One region of the Quadrisphaera sp. DSM 44207 genome, then DNA from elsewhere that is predicted to be linked to it. Evidence: riboswitches for the same ligand, from Rfam matches in the RefSeq annotation. Region 1 holds a riboswitch; each other region holds the start of a gene.
The links. Region 1 has a riboswitch for thiamine pyrophosphate ahead of thiO (glycine oxidase ThiO). Riboswitches for the same ligand answer to the same signal wherever they lie in the genome.
Positions count from the first base shown of each region.

Region 2: it holds a riboswitch for thiamine pyrophosphate, as region 1 does, so the genes downstream of both, BLS82_RS16655 (alcohol dehydrogenase catalytic domain-containing protein) here and thiO (glycine oxidase ThiO) in region 1, are expected to answer to the same signal.
Region 3: it holds a riboswitch for thiamine pyrophosphate, as region 1 does, so the genes downstream of both, thiM (hydroxyethylthiazole kinase) here and thiO (glycine oxidase ThiO) in region 1, are expected to answer to the same signal.

Region 1 covers NZ_FNKA01000003.1:736,505-739,763, reverse strand. The annotation lists gene thiS (sulfur carrier protein ThiS) at 1-50, opposite strand, end outside; gene thiO (glycine oxidase ThiO) at 47-1,201, opposite strand; TPP riboswitch at 1,191-1,297, opposite strand; gene thiE (thiamine phosphate synthase) at 1,325-1,981, shown strand; TPP riboswitch at 2,012-2,123, shown strand; gene BLS82_RS13860 (purine-cytosine permease family protein) at 2,114-3,259, shown strand, end outside.
Region 2 covers NZ_FNKA01000001.1:35,231-38,489, reverse strand. The annotation lists gene BLS82_RS00165 (GmrSD restriction endonuclease domain-containing protein) at 30-923, shown strand; gene BLS82_RS00160 (hypothetical protein) at 943-1,269, opposite strand; TPP riboswitch at 1,327-1,410, shown strand; partial or broken gene BLS82_RS16655 (alcohol dehydrogenase catalytic domain-containing protein) at 1,417-1,755, shown strand; gene BLS82_RS16155 (zinc-binding dehydrogenase) at 1,941-2,432, shown strand; gene BLS82_RS00150 (heme-degrading domain-containing protein) at 2,447-2,974, opposite strand; gene BLS82_RS00145 (extracellular solute-binding protein) at 3,173-3,259, shown strand, end outside.
Region 3 covers NZ_FNKA01000002.1:208,919-212,177, reverse strand. The annotation lists gene BLS82_RS15645 (hypothetical protein) at 1-54, shown strand, start outside; gene BLS82_RS07115 (RNA-binding S4 domain-containing protein) at 73-288, opposite strand; gene BLS82_RS07110 (aldo/keto reductase) at 312-1,289, opposite strand; TPP riboswitch at 1,412-1,504, shown strand; gene thiM (hydroxyethylthiazole kinase) at 1,497-2,360, shown strand; gene thiE (thiamine phosphate synthase) at 2,357-3,025, shown strand; gene thiD (bifunctional hydroxymethylpyrimidine kinase/phosphomethylpyrimidine kinase) at 3,022-3,259, shown strand, end outside.

The DNA.
Region 1 (3,259 bases):
ACGTCCACGCTCCAGGCCGCGTCCGCGGGGTCCCTCGTGCTGGCGCTCACGTTCCCACCTCCTCCAGCACCGCTGGTCGCGGTGCACACCGGTCGGGGCCGAACTCGGACAGGTGCGCCGGCAGGCCGGCGCCGGTGAGGACGTCGGCGACGGCGTCCGCCGTGGTCCCGGACAGCAGGACGCCGTTGCGGTGGTGCCCCACCGCCAGCACCAGCCCGGGCACGCTCGACGGGCCGATGATGGGGGCGTTGTCCGGGGAGCCCGGGCGGCAGCGGGCGGCGGCCTCGACGAGCTCGAGCTCGCTGACGGCCGGGACGAGGGCCTGCGCATCGCGCAGCAGCTCGTAGACCGCCCCGGCGGTGACGGTCTCGTCGAAACCGCGCTCCTCGGTGGTGGCGCCCACGACGAGCTCACCGTGCGCCCGGGGCACGAGGTAGACCTCCCGATCACGCACGCGCCCGCGCACCGTGCGCGAGATCACGTGCTCGCCGGGGGGCATGCGCAGCCGCAGGACCTGGCCCTTGACCGGGTGGACCGGCGGGTGCGCGGGCGCCGAGCCGCGGGCGCGCGCCCCGGTGGCCAGCACGACGCGCTCCGCGCGCACCGGTGCGCCGTCGTCCAGCCGGACGCCGACCGCGCACCCCCCCTCGACCTCGACCCGCCCCGCGGCCACCACGGTGCGCACCCCGGCCGCGCGCGCCGCCGCCTGCAGCGCGGCGAGCAGCAGCCGCGGGTCGACCTGGTGGTCCCCGCGCACCAGGGCGCCCCCGCACACGGCGGGGTCCAGCAGCGGCTCCAGCTGCCGGCACGCGCGCCCGCTCAGGGCCTCGACGTCGAGCCCGAGCCGCTGCTGGGCGCGGCGGACGTCGGCCAGGCGAGCGCGGTCGTCGGCCTCCAGCGCGACGGCGAGCGTCCCGCAGGCGCGGTAGCCGGGGTCGGCGCCGCTGGCCGCCTGCAGGTCGGCGACGTAGCGCGGGTAGTCGGCGCTCGCGAGCAGGCTCAGGCGCAGCAGCGCCTCCTCGCCGTGGTGCAGCTCGCTGACGGGGGCGAGCATGCCGGCGGCGACGCGCGAGGCGCCCGAGCCGGGCGCCGGGTCGACGAGGACCACCCGCAGGCCGCGCTGCGCGGCGCGCCACGCGCACGCGGTGCCGATCACGCCGCCGCCGAGCACGACGACGTCCGCGGAGGCGACACCGGCCATGGACGCTCCCTTCGCCGGCATGACCCGGATCAGGTTCGACGGTCGGCGAGTGCGCTCGCCCTCTCAGCCCGCGCCCGGGCTCCCGTGGACCTCAACCGTAGCCCTGCTGGCACACTGGCGCGCGTGCCGGGTCCCGACCGCCGCACCGCCCTCGCCGACGCGCGCCTGTACCTGTGCACGGACTCCCGCCGCCGCCAGGGCGACCTCGAACCGTTCCTGGACGCCGTGCTGGGCGCGGGCGTGGACGTCGTCCAGCTGCGGGAGAAGGGCCTGGAGGCCGCCGAGGAGCTGGAGCTGCTGCAGGTGGTGGCCGCGGCCGCTCGCCACCACGGCCGGCTCGTGGCCGTCAACGACCGCGCCGACGTCGCCGCCGTCGCCCGCCCGGACGTGCTCCACCTGGGCCAGCAGGACCTGCCGCCCGCCGCCGCGCGCCGCATCCTCGGCCCCGACGTCCTCCTCGGGCGCTCGACGCACTCGGCGCGGCAGTTCGACACGGCCCTCGCCGATCCGGACGTGGACTACGCGTGCGTGGGTCCGACCTGGGTGACGCCGACCAAGCCCGGTCGGCCCGCCGCGGGCCTGGACCTGGTGCGCCACGCCGCCGCCGTCGCCGGCGGGAGCGCGTGGTTCGCCATCGGGGGCGTCGAGGGCTCGACGCTGGACGCCGTCCTGGACGCCGGCGCGCGCCGCGTGGTCGTCGTCCGGGCGATCACCGAGGCGGACGACCCGGCGGCGGCAGCCGCCGAGCTGGCGCGGCGGCTGCGGGAGCACGGGTCCTAGCGGACTGTTGAGCCCCGTGGCGTAGAGTCGCCGCCGCAGTGCGGGAGCTCGGACGAACCGGGCTGAGAGGGTGGCTGGACGTGCCGCCGACCGCTGGAACCTGACCGGGTAATGCCGGCGTAGGGAGCGCGTGTGAACACGTCTGTCACCAGCCGTCCGTCCTCAGCACCTGACGCCCCGATCACCCTCGCCGAACCGGCGGCCAGGACGCTGGGGCTGCGGGACTGCCTGGGCCTGTGGGGCAACCTCGGCACCAGCCTGCTGCTGCCCGTGGCCGCGACCTACGTGGTGCTGGCCGGCCGGCCGCTGGGCGCGACGCTGCTGGCCATCGTCGTCGGCGCCGTCATCGGCGGCCTGCTGCTCGGCCTCGGCGCCGCCGCGGGCGCCCGCGAGGGCGTGCCGACCATGGTGCTGATGCGGGGCCTGTTCGGACGGCGCGCCTCGGTGGCGCCGACGGTGCTCAACCTCGTGCAGTGCGTCGGCTGGGCGACGTTCGAGATCGTCATCATCGCCGAGGCCGCCTCGCGGGCCCTGGACGCCCCCCGCTGGCCGTTCGTGCTCGGCGCCGGGGCGCTCGCCACCGCCATGGCGCTGCGGCCCCTGGGCGCGGCGCGCGTCCTCGCCCGCTACGCGGTCTGGGCGGCGCTGGCCGCGGTGCTCCACCTCTTCGCCCAGGTGCTCGCCGAGCCGCTGGTCCCCGTGAGCGATGGCGGGGCGGCGTCCTTCTGGACGGCGGCCGACGTCGTGATCGCCCTGCCGGTGTCCTGGTTCCCCCTGGTCGCCGACTACACCCGCCACGCGCGCTCGCCGAGGGCTGCGCTCACCGGGGCGGCGCTCGGATACGGCGGGGCGACCGTCGCGCTGTTCACCCTCGGTGCCCTGGCCCTGGCCGCCTACGGCGCGGCGGGCCTGGACATGATCGACGCCCTGCTCGCCGTCCCCCTGGGGCTCCTGGCGGTGCTCGTGCTCCTCGTCGTCGAGGTCGACGAGGCCTTCGCCAACGTCTACTCCACCGCGGTCTCGGCGCAGAACCTCGCCGGCCGGCTGGACCGCCGGGTGCTCGCGGTGGTCACCGGCGCGGTGGCGACGCTGCTCGCCCTCGCGTTCGACATCGCCGCGTACGAGCCGTTCCTCTTCCTCATCGGCGCGGTCTTCGTGCCCCTGGTGGGGGTCTTCGTGGTGGCCTACCACCTGCTCCCCCGCGGCGCCTGGGACGTCTCGGAGACCGCGCCGTCCCGTCCCCTGCTCCTGCTGCCGTGGGTGGCGGGGTTCGTGGCC
Region 2 (3,259 bases), on a different contig from region 1:
TCCGTGCGGGCTGGGGGAGCGGGGGAGCGGTGCGTCCTGAGGAGCGGGTGCTGCGCGTGGTGCTGCCAGCCGTGCTCGCCGGGCTGCTGGCGGGGTGCGGCGCCGGGCTGCTCGCCGCGCCCGGCCCGGCGCCGGCGTCCGCGCCGGCCGGCGCGCCGGGGTCGGCCCTCGAGGCGCTCGCGGCCGTGCCGGTCAAGGGCCGGGCGCCGCGCACGGGCTACGAGCGCGAGCGCTTCGGGCAGGCCTGGGCGGACGTGGACCGCAACGGGTGCGACACCCGCAACGACGTCCTCGCCCGCGACCTGACGGGGGAGGTCTTCGAGCCGGGCAGCGACTGCGTCGTGGTCTCCGGGGACCTGGCGGAGCCGTACACCCCGAAGGCCGTGCGCTTCCAGCGCGGCGAGGGCACCAGCGAGCTGGTGCAGGTCGACCACGTCGTCGCCCTCTCCGACGCCTGGCAGAAGGGCGCCCAGGGCTGGGACGACGCGCGCCGCACCGCCTTCGCCAACGACCCGCTGAACCTCCTCGCGGTCGACGGGGAGCTGAACCAGGCCAAGGGCGACGCCGACGCCGCCACCTGGCTGCCCCCGAACCGGGGCTACCGCTGCGCCTACGTCGCGCGGCAGGTGGCCGTCAAGAGCGCCCACGGGCTGTGGATGACGCAGGCCGAGCACGACGCCGTCGCCCGCGTGCTCGCCGCCTGCCCCGACGAGCCCCTGCCGGCCGGGGACGGCGCCCCGGCACCGCCTGCCACGCCGGGCGGCGCAGCTGGCGCGGGGGCCGCGGGGGACGGGCTCGACCCGCGCCACGGCAGCTGCTCGCAGGTGGTGGCCGCGGGACTGGGGCCCTACCGGCGCGGCGCCGACCCGGAGTACGACTGGTACCAGGACGGCGACGGCGACGGGACGGCCTGCGAGGGCTGAGCGCTCGCGCGCGGCCGGCTCACGGGCGCGGGTCGACGCGGGTCCACGACCGCTGGCCGGCGCGGCGCCGGCCCGTGGCCGCGGAGCAGCGCGGGCAGACCCGCTGCACCTGCCTGCCGTCCCCGCCGCCCCCGCCGTCCCCGGAGGCGACGGCGGAGAACGGTACGTGCGGGAAGCGCACCAGCTGCGAGCGGCTGAGCGCCAGGCCGCACAGCGTCTGGTTCGTCCCGGGCTCCCAGGCGTGCGCCTCGCCTCCCGGCTGGCGGACGCCGTCCTCGTCCCTCCACTGCCCGGACGCCGCCACGGACGCGGCCACGGACGTCCCGGCCCTGCGCTGTGCTGCCACGCCCGCGCGGTACCCGCCGGGCGCCCTGGCACACCGCCGCGTAGCCTCGCGCCCGTACGCGGGAGCCCGCACCAGCGGGCTGAGAGGGCGGCTGGGGCCGTCGACCGTTCGAACCTGTCCGGGTCGTGCCGGCGTAGGGAGGGACCAGTGCGCGCTGCGCGCTTCTCCGGAGCGGGTCGCCCGCTCCTCGTCGAGGACGTGGAGGACCCGAGCCCCGGACCGGGGCAGGTGGTCCTCGACGTCGCCGCGGCGGGGGTGTGCGGCACGGAGCTGCACTTCCTCGACGGGGTGCTGGTGCCGGCCCGCACGCCCATCACCCTGGGCCACGAGGTGGCCGGCACCGTCGCCCGGCTGGGGGAGGGCGTGCGGGGCGTCGGCCTCGGCGACCGGGTCGCCGTCCACTACCGGCACGCGTGCGGGCGGTGCCGCTGGTGCCGGGCGGGGGAGGACCACCTGTGCGACGCGCCCCTGGGTTTCCTGGCCTTCGCCACGGACGGCGGCTTCGCCGAGCAGGTGCTCGTGCCGGCGTCCGCGCTGGTGCCCGTGCCGGACGCGCTGGACCTGCCGACCGCCGCGACGCTGTGCTGCAGCGCGACCACGGCGCTGCACGCGGTGGACGTCGCGGGCGTGCAGGAGGGCCGGACCGCGGTCGTGCTGGGCACCGGGGGGGGGTGGGGCTGGCGCTCGTGCAGGTGCTGCGGCTGGCCGGCGCGCGCGTGGTGGCCGTCGCCCGCAGCGCCGCGCGCCTGCGCCTGGCCCGCGACCTGGGCGCCGACGTCCTCGTCGACGCGTCCGCGGACGACGTGGCCGCCCGGGTGCGCGAGGCCACCGGCGGCGCCGGCGCGGACGTCGTCTTCGAGCTCGTGGGCACCGCCGCGAGCGGGGCCGCGGCCCTGGGGTGCCTCGGCACGCGCGGCGCGCTGGTCTACCTCGGCTACAGCGGCGAGCGCGTCGCGCTGGACCCCCTGGCCCTGGTGGTGCCCGAGCAGCGGATCCTGACGTCGGTGGGCAACCGGCGGGCGGAGCTGGTGCGCGCGCTGGAGCTGGGAGCCACCGGACGGCTGCGGACGGCGATCACGCCCGCGCCGCTCGAGCAGGCCCCGCGCGTGCTGGAGGACCTGCGCGCCGGTCGCGTCGTCGGCCGCGCCGTGCTCGTGCCCTGAGACCGGGGCAGGCGTCAGCCGCGCCGCTGGTCCAGGTGGGCCTGCACCGCCTCGACCACGAGGGCGTGGTCCTGCGCCTGCGGCAGGCCCGAGACGGTGACGGCTCCGACGACGCCCACGCCGCGCACGCGCACCGGGAAGGCGCCCCCGTGGGTGGCGTACTGCGCCGGGTCGACCCCGGCGCGCGCGTCCAGGACCTCGCCGCGGGCGGCCAGGCGCCGGCCGACGAGGTAGGAGGAGGCGCCGAAGCGCTCCACCACCCGCACCTTGCGCTCGACCCACCGGTCGTTGTCCGGGGTGGTCCCGCGCAGCGCCGCGTGGAACAGCTGCTGGCCGCCGCGGCGCACGTCGACCACGACGGGCAGGTCCCGCTCGCGGGCGAGGTCGACGAGGCGGCAGCCGAGCGCCCACGCGTCGTCCTCGTCGAAGCGGTCGAACTGCAGCCGCTCCTCCTGGGCCGCCAGCTCGCTGACCAGGGCGTGCAGCGCGGGGTCGGGCGCGGGGTCGGGTGCGGGGTCGGGTGCGGGGTCGGCGGGAGCCACCGCTCCATCGTGCCCGCACCCGCCGCACGGGTTGACACGCGGGGGGACGTGGAGAACGCTCACCCGCAACCGGTCACCGACCGTGGCCGCTCGCCAACGGAGGCGATGCACGTGCGCGATGGTGCGAGTGCAGGGCGGGTCCCCGGCCCGAGCGCGGCCGGTGCCCGCAAGCGGAGGCGGCGCGGGAGCGCGGCGCGGGTGGTCGCGGCCGCGGCGGCCGTCACCGCCGCCGCGGGGCTGGCGGGGTGCGGGGGCGAGGCGGAAGCCGGCCCGCCGGTGCTGACC
Region 3 (3,259 bases), on a different contig from region 1:
GTCGCGCAGATCGACCTGCGCGCGATCAGCGGCGGCCTCACCCGCACCTTCTGAGCGCCCCGGCCGGGGCGCTCAGACGACGCGACGGGGGTCGCCGTCCACCGCGACGACGTCCCCGCGGCGGACCTGCCGCCCGCGCCGGGTCTCGACCTCGCCGTTGACGGTGACGGCGCCGCTGTCCAGCAGCGGCTTGACGTCCGCGCCGGAGTCGACGGCCCCGGCCAGCTTCAGCAGCTGGCCGAGCCGGATGACGTCCTCGCGGATGCGCACCTCGTCCACGCCGCCCATCCTCGCGCGCCCGTCCTCGCGCGTCAGAACCCGGCGACGGGGTGCGGCGCGTACGGCTCCTCGAGCAGGGTGACCTCCTCCTCGGACAGCCGCAGCGACAGCGCCGCCACGGCGTCCTCGAGGTGGTGCAGCTTCGTGGCGCCGACGATCGGCGCGGTGACCTGCGGCCGCGAGGCCACCCACGCCAGCGCGACCTGCGCGCGCGGCACCCCGCGCTGCTCGGCCACCTGCGCGACGCGCTCGGCGATCGCGCGGTCCGAGGCGGAGGTGTCGTAGAGGTCGCGCCCGAAGGCGTCGGTCTGCGAGCGCTCGGTGCGCTCGTCCCAGTCGCGGGTCAGGCGGCCGCGGGCGAGCGGGCTCCAGGGCAGGACGCCGACGCCCTGGTCCGCGCACAGCGGCAGCATCTCCCGCTCCTCCTCGCGCTGGAGCAGGTTGTAGTGGTCCTGCATGCTCACGAACCGGGTCCAGCCGCGCAGCTCGGCGGTGTGCAGGGCCTTGGAGAACTGCCACGCCCACATGGAGGAGGCCCCGAGGTAGCGGGCCTTGCCGGCCCTGACGACGTCGTGCAGCGCCTCGAGGGTCTCCTCGATCGGCGTCAGCGGGTCCCAGCGGTGGACCTGGTACAGGTCGACGTGGTCGGTGCCGAGGCGGCGCAGGCTGGCGTCGATCTCGGTCATGATCGCCGCGCGGGAGAGCCCGGCGCCGTTGGGGCCCGGCCGCATCCGCCCGTGGACCTTCGTGGCGATCACGACCTCCTCGCGGGAGGCCGCGAAGTCCTTCAGCGCCCGCCCGAGGATCTCCTCGCTGCTGCCGGCCGAGTACACGTTCGCGGTGTCGAAGAACGTGACGCCCAGCTCCAGCGCCCGTCGGACGAAGGGGCGGGCCTCCTCCTCGGGCAGGGTCCACGGGTGGGTGCCGCGCTGGGGGTCGCCGTAGCTCATGCACCCCAGGCAGAGGCGCGAGACCTCCAGCCCGGACCCGCCCAGCCTCACGTGCTCCACGGCGCACCTCCCTGCTCCCGGGGCTCGTGCCCCCGGCGCCATCCGAGCACGGGGCGCACCCGCGCCGCCACCGCGGCCGGGACGCCGTGGCGCCCCCGGCAGCGCGCTGCTACGGTCGGCGGCGAAGTGACACGGGGTGCCCCGCCCGGGGCTGAGATCACACCCGTCGAACCTGTCCAGGTCATGCTGGCGGAGGGATGTCACGGCATGAGCGCCATTGCGGCACCACGCGATCCGTCCACCCTGCGCGACGACGTCGCCGCGGCGCGCGAGCGGCTGCGCCGCGACGGCCCGCTCGTGCAGTGCCTGACCAACACCGTGGTGCAGGCCCTGACCGCCAACGCGCTGCTGGCCGCCGGGGCCTCGCCCGCCATGGTCGACGACCCGCACGAGGCGGCGGGCTTCGCCGCCGCGGCCTCGGCCGTGCTCGTCAACGTCGGCACCGTCAGCGCCCGCACCGCCGAGGCGATGCGCCTGGCCACCGCCGCGGCCGCCGAGCACGCCACCCCGTGGGTGCTCGACCCGGTGGCCGTCGGGCCGCTGCCGTGGCGCACGCAGCTGGCGGGCGAGCTGCTCGCGCACCGCCCGGCCGTGGTGCGCGGCAACGCCTCGGAGGTGCTCGCCCTGGCCGGGTCCGGGGCGGGCGGGCGCGGCGTCGACAGCACCTCCTCCCCCGAGGAGGCCCTCGCGGGCGCCGCGGCGCTGGCGCGGCGCACCGGTGGGGCGGTCGCCGTCAGCGGCGCGGTCGACGTCCTCACCGACGGCCGCCGCGTCGTCCGGGTCGGCGGCGGGCACGTGCTGCTCACCCGCACCACGGGCGCCGGGTGCGCGCTCGGCGCCCTGGTCGCCGCGTACGCCGCGATCGTCCCCGACCGCCTCGTCGCGGCGAGCGCCGCCTCCGCCCACGTCGCGCTCGCCGCCGAGCGGGCCGCCGCGGTGTGCGGGGGCCCGGGCACGTTCGCGGCCGCCTGGCTCGACGCGCTGGACGCGGTGGACGGCGCGCAGCTGGCCGCCGCCGACCTCTCGGCCGGGGAGCTGGCGGCGCACGAGAGCCCGGCGGGTGGGCGGTGAGCGCCGTCGCCGCGGGGGCCGCCGCCGGGCGGCGCCCGCTCGACCCGACGCTGTACCTGGTCACCGACACCGCCCTGAGCGCGCCGCGCGCGGTGCCGGACGTCGTCCGCGCCGCCGCCGCGGGAGGCGCGAGCGCGGTGCAGGTGCGCGACAAGCGCGCCTCGGCCCGCGACCTGCTGGCGCTCGTGCGCGCCGTCCGCGACGCGCTGGCGGACCACCCGTCCGTGGCCGTGCTCGTCGACGACGCCGTGGACGTCGCGGTGCTGGCCGGCGCGGACGGCGTGCACGTGGGGCAGTCGGACCTGCCGGCCGAGGAGGTGCGCGCCCTGCTCGGGCCGCAGCGCCTCGTGGGCCTGTCGGTGGGCAGCGCGGCGGAGGCGGCCGCGGCGGCGGACCTGCCGCCCGGCACGGTGGACTACTGGGGCCTGGGGCCGGTGTGGGCGACCCCCACCAAGCCCGACGCCGCGGCGCCGCTGGGCCTGGACGGGCTGCGCGCGCTCGTCGCGCCCGCCCGCCGCGCCGGCGTGGCCACGGTCGCCATCGGCGGCGTCGACGCCGAGCGCGCCCCCGCCGTGCGCGCCACCGGCGTCGATGGGATCTGCGTCGTCTCCGCCGTGGCCGCCGCCGCCGACCCGCGCGCCGCCGCGGCGCGGCTGCTGCCGTGACCGCCGTCGCGCTGAGCGTCGCCGGCAGCGACCCCAGCGGCGGGGCCGGGATCCAGGCGGACCTGAAGACCTTCAGCGCGCTCGGCGCCTACGGCACGGCCGTGCTGACGGCGCTGACCGCCCAGAGCACCCGCGGGGTGAGCGGGGTGCACGTGGTCCCGGCCGACTTCGTGCGCCAGCAGCTGGAGACCCTCCTCGACGACGTGGCGGTGCACGCCGCGAAGACCGGCATGC